Regions from separate parts of the Streptomyces sp. NPDC101237 genome, predicted to be linked through region 1. Evidence: riboswitches for the same ligand, from Rfam matches in the RefSeq annotation. Region 1 holds a riboswitch; the other holds the start of a gene.
The links. A riboswitch is a leader RNA that binds a small molecule or an ion and turns the genes downstream of it on or off. The one in region 1 is predicted to bind ZMP and ZTP.
Positions count from the first base shown of each region.

Region 1 (2,188 bases):
GTCTCCAGCAACGGCCGAGGGGGCCGGGCGGACACGGGCAGGCTCTCGCGCTCACCCGTCAGGCGGAGCGTACGGCCTGCGCTTGCCGAGCCGGTCGGGGCGGAGGAGGCTCGAAGAGGGGCTGCCGCGGCCCGCTCCCCATCGGCCGTGGGCTCCCGCCGGAGGTCACCATGGGCACCGCGACAGGCTCCACGTTCGACACCGAGACGCTGCGCCGGGCCATCGAGGGCGACACGGGCAACAGCCTGCTGGCGCTCTACGCCGACGACGCCGAGATCCGCATCGTCGACCGCACGGCCCAGCCCAGCCACCCCAGGGTCCTGCACGGCCGCGGGGACATCGCCGCGCTGCTGGACGACGTCTACAGCCGGGACATGACGCACACCCTGGACCAGTGCGTCGTCCAGGGGGACCGGGCCGCCTACAGCGAGTCCTGCGAGTACGCGGACGGCGTCCGGGTGCTCGCCGAGTCGATGATCACGCTGCGCGACGGGAAGATCGCGGAACAGATCATCGTCCAGGCATGGGACGAGTAGCCGCCAGGACCGCGAGGGTCCAGGTCGGCGCCCGGCTGACCTGGACCTTCTCGGTGCGGGCCGGGCTGGGACAGCGGCGCCGGGGCCGCCCGGGCGCCTGCGCGGTGCTGCTCCACGGGCTCCTGCGGGCGGCGCATCGCCGTGGGAAACGCTGAGTGCCTCGGTTACTCTGGGCTCGGGCCGTGACTGGCGCTGAGGTGGAGCACCACCGTGGAGCGGCCCGCACTGTCGATGCCGTGCGCCTGGGCGATCAAGGTCGAACCTGCTCAGGAGTGTGCCGCATGACCCATGCCCGACTCATGGACGGAACCGCCGTCGCCCGCCGGATCGTCGAACGGACCGCGGAGCGGGCCGCCGGGTTCACCGCACGCACCGGCATCACGCCGTGCCTGGCGACCGTGCTGGTCGGCGACGACCCGGCGTCCGTCACCTATGTGCGGATGAAGCAGAACCGCAGCCGCAAGGCCGGTATCGCCTCCCGGCACGTGGCCCTGCCCGCCGCCACGACCACCGAGGAACTCGTCGCCGTTCTGCGGGAGTTGTCGGCCGATCCGGCGGTGCACGGCATCCTGCTCCAGCACCCGGTCGGCGAACACGTCGACGAGCGGGCCGCGTTCGAGGCGATCGCGCCGGAGAAGGACGTGGACGGCGTCACCTTCGCGTCGTTCGCGTCGATGAGCTTCGGGCTGCCGGGCTTCGTCTCCTGCACGCCCGGCGGCATCCTGCGCCTCCTGGACGCGTACGACGTCGACCCGGCCGGCAAGCGCGCGGTGGTGGTGGGCCGCAGCGCGATCCTGGGCAAGCCGGCCGGCATGCTGCTGCTCGCCCGCGACGCCACCGTCACCTTCTGCCACTCCCGCACCCGTGATCTGCCGGCGGCCGTGCGGGAGGCGGACATCGTGGTCGCCGCGGTCGGCCGGCCCCGGCTGATCCGGGGCCAGGACCTCAAGCCGGGCGCGGTGGTGCTCGACGCCGGCTACAACGAGGGCAACGTCGGCGACGTCGACTTCGACACCGCCGTCGAGCGGGCCTCGCTGATCACTCCGGTGCCCGGCGGGGTCGGTCCGATGACCATCGCCGTGCTGCTGGAGCAGACCGTCGCCGCGGCCGCCCGGCAGCTGGGGGTCTGATCAGCGCATCCAGGCGCTGTAGTCCATGACGTCACCGGCCCGCACGCCGTACTCGGGGGCGTCGCGGGTGAACGTGGTCTCCAGGCCGAGCACGGCGCCGGTGGCCGGGTCCAGGATCAGCATCCGCCCGCCGCCCGCCGCCTTGTCGAGGACGTACGCCTGCCCGGTGCGGCCCAGCCGGTCGGTGACCCGGCCGGCCGGCCGCAGTCCCTGGGTGTCGGCGAGGAGCGCGGCCAGGGCGGCCGTCTCCCGCGCGCCGAGCGTCCAGTTGTCGAGCAGTTCCCGGACGGCGTCCAGGAGTTCCGGCGTGGTGAGGGCGCGGGTGCGGCCGCCGGCCAGCTCCGTCAGGTAGGTGCGCAGGCCCGCCGGGTCGTGCGGCGGGGTGCCGTACGGCGGGGCGTCGCCCCACATCGGCGGGAAGGTGCGGCGGCTGAGCACGTGGCCGTCCTCGACCGGCCGCGTCCGGTCGCCGTCGTCGGTGAGGACCGGGCGGCCGGGCCGGGTCGGGTCGGTGGCGACGAC
Region 1 is NZ_JBIWNY010000007.1:95,129-97,316, reverse strand. Features, by position in the region: gene ACIRQ9_RS13475 (nuclear transport factor 2 family protein) at 171-536, shown strand; gene ACIRQ9_RS13470 (hypothetical protein) at 524-691, shown strand; ZMP/ZTP riboswitch at 709-791, shown strand; gene ACIRQ9_RS13465 (bifunctional 5,10-methylenetetrahydrofolate dehydrogenase/5,10-methenyltetrahydrofolate cyclohydrolase) at 818-1,666, shown strand; gene ACIRQ9_RS13460 (CU044_5270 family protein) at 1,667-2,188, opposite strand, start outside.

Region 2 (2,188 bases), on a different contig from region 1:
CGCCCGGCCGGCACTCCAGCACCTCGCGGAGCGCGGCGAGCGTCGCGAACCGCACCCCCTTGGCGCGGCCGTTCTTGAGCACCGCGAGGCGGGCGGGCGTGACCCCGACCCGGTCCGCCGGCTCGCCCAGGGACATCTTCCGTCGGGCCGGCATCACGTCGATGTCGACGGTGATGGCATCGGATCACCTCGTCCAGCTCGGCCCGCGTCCGTGCCGCCTCGCCGTCGCGCGGGACGGCCTGGGCGAGCGGCATCCGCAGGACGCGCACGATGAGCGCGACCCCGCGGACGGCGAGGCCGATCCCTGTCGACTGGTCGGGCAGGGGTGGCCGCGTCTCAGGCCTCCGCCTCGTCCTCCGGTGCCTCGCCGAACCTGGCCAGCGCCAGGGCGCCCACGACGGCCACCGTGAAGCCGAGCACCCCGAGCCAGGCGAGCCCCTCGCGGGTGCGGTCGCCGAGCCAGACCACGCCGACCGCCGCCGGGCCGATCGTCTCGCCGATCACCATCCCCGCCGTCGCCGTGGTCACCGAGCCGCGCTGCAGCGCCGAGGTCAGCAGCAGGAAGGCGCCGCCGCCGCCCACCAGCAGCGCGTAGAGCGCCGGGTCGGTGAACAGGCCGGCCGGCCGCAGGGTGTCGACGAGCCGCACCGACACCTCCACCACCCCGAACCCGAACCCCGCGCCGAGGCCCAGCAGCAGCGCCCGCCCGCGCCCCGACAGCCGCCCGCCCGCGAGCCCGAGCAGCAGCACGCCCACCGCGGTCGCGAGCATGGCGAACGTCAGTGCGTCCGACCCGGCCCTGCCGCCCTCCGGCCCCGACGCCAGCCCCAGCATCGCGAGCCCCGCGCACACGACCCCGACCGCGCCCCACTCCAGCCCGCTCAGCCGCACCCGCAGCAGCCGGGCCGCGACCACCGCGGTCACCGCGAGACTGGACGCCAGCGCCGCGCTCACCGCGTAGATGGGGAGCGAGCGCAGCGCCAGGATCTGGAACACGAACCCCAGCCCGTCCAGCCCGAGCCCGGCGACGTACCGCCACTGGCGGACCGCCCGCAGCAGCAGCGCGGCCTCCCCGCCACCACCGTCACCGGCCGCCCGCGCGGCCACCGCCTGCAGGACCGTCGCGGTACCGAAGCACAGCGCCGCGGCGAGAGCGCACACCATTCCGAAGAGCACGAGGGGACTGTAGGCGACGCACTGTCCGCGAACCTCCCCGGTACCCGCCGTCCCGCGCCGCGGCACGACGCCGGGGCGGTGGCCCGCGGCCCCGCCCGAGTGGTGGACGTCCCGGTCCCCGGTGGGGTGTGCCGGGTAGTGTGACCAGCGGGCCGTGACTGGCGCGCTGGGATGGGACCGACCATCGGGGAGCGGCCCGTGTCTGATCGAGTGCCGTGCGCCTGGGCCGAACCGTGAGTGCCGAACGACATGTCCGGAGGTCCCGAATGACTGACAAGTCCGCGCCCCTGTCCACCGAGTCCACCGCGTTCCGATCCGCCCTCGACGTGATCCGCGCGGTCGAGCCGCGCGTCGCCGACGCCATCGGGCAGGAGGTCCACGACCAGCGCGAGATGCTCAAGCTGATCGCCTCGGAGAACTACGCCTCCCCGGCGACCCTGCTCGCGATGGGCAACTGGTTCAGCGACAAGTACGCGGAGGGCACCGTCGGCCGCCGCTTCTACGCCGGCTGCCGCAACGTCGACACCGTCGAGGCGCTCGCCGCCGAGCACGCCCGCGAGCTGTTCGGCGCCCGGCACGCCTACGTCCAGCCGCACTCCGGCATCGACGCCAACCTGGTCGCCTTCTGGGCCGTCCTCGCCGACCGCGTCGAGGCGCCGTTCCTCCAGAAGACCGGCGTCCGCCAGATCAACGACCTCTCCGAGGCCGACTGGGCCGAGCTGCGGCAGGCCTTCGGCAACCAGCGGATGCTCGGCATGTCCCTGGACGCGGGCGGCCACCTCACCCACGGCTTCCGCCCCAACATCTCCGGGAAGATGTTCGACCAGCGGTCCTACGGCACCGACCCGGCGACCGGCCTGATCGACTACGACGCGCTGCGCGCCCAGGCCCGTGACTTCAAGCCGCTGATCCTGGTGGCCGGATACTCCGCGTACCCGCGGCTGGTGAACTTCCGGATCATGCGGGAGATCGCCGACGAGGTCGGCGCGACCCTCATGGTCGACATGGCGCA
Region 2 is NZ_JBIWNY010000002.1:380,704-382,891, forward strand. Features, by position in the region: gene ACIRQ9_RS04775 (helix-turn-helix domain-containing protein) at 1-154, opposite strand, end outside; gene ACIRQ9_RS04780 (DMT family transporter) at 337-1,164, opposite strand; ZMP/ZTP riboswitch at 1,321-1,410, shown strand; gene ACIRQ9_RS04785 (glycine hydroxymethyltransferase) at 1,443-2,188, shown strand, end outside.
Region 2: it holds a riboswitch for ZMP and ZTP, as region 1 does, so the genes downstream of both, ACIRQ9_RS04785 (glycine hydroxymethyltransferase) here and ACIRQ9_RS13465 (bifunctional 5,10-methylenetetrahydrofolate dehydrogenase/5,10-methenyltetrahydrofolate cyclohydrolase) in region 1, are expected to answer to the same signal.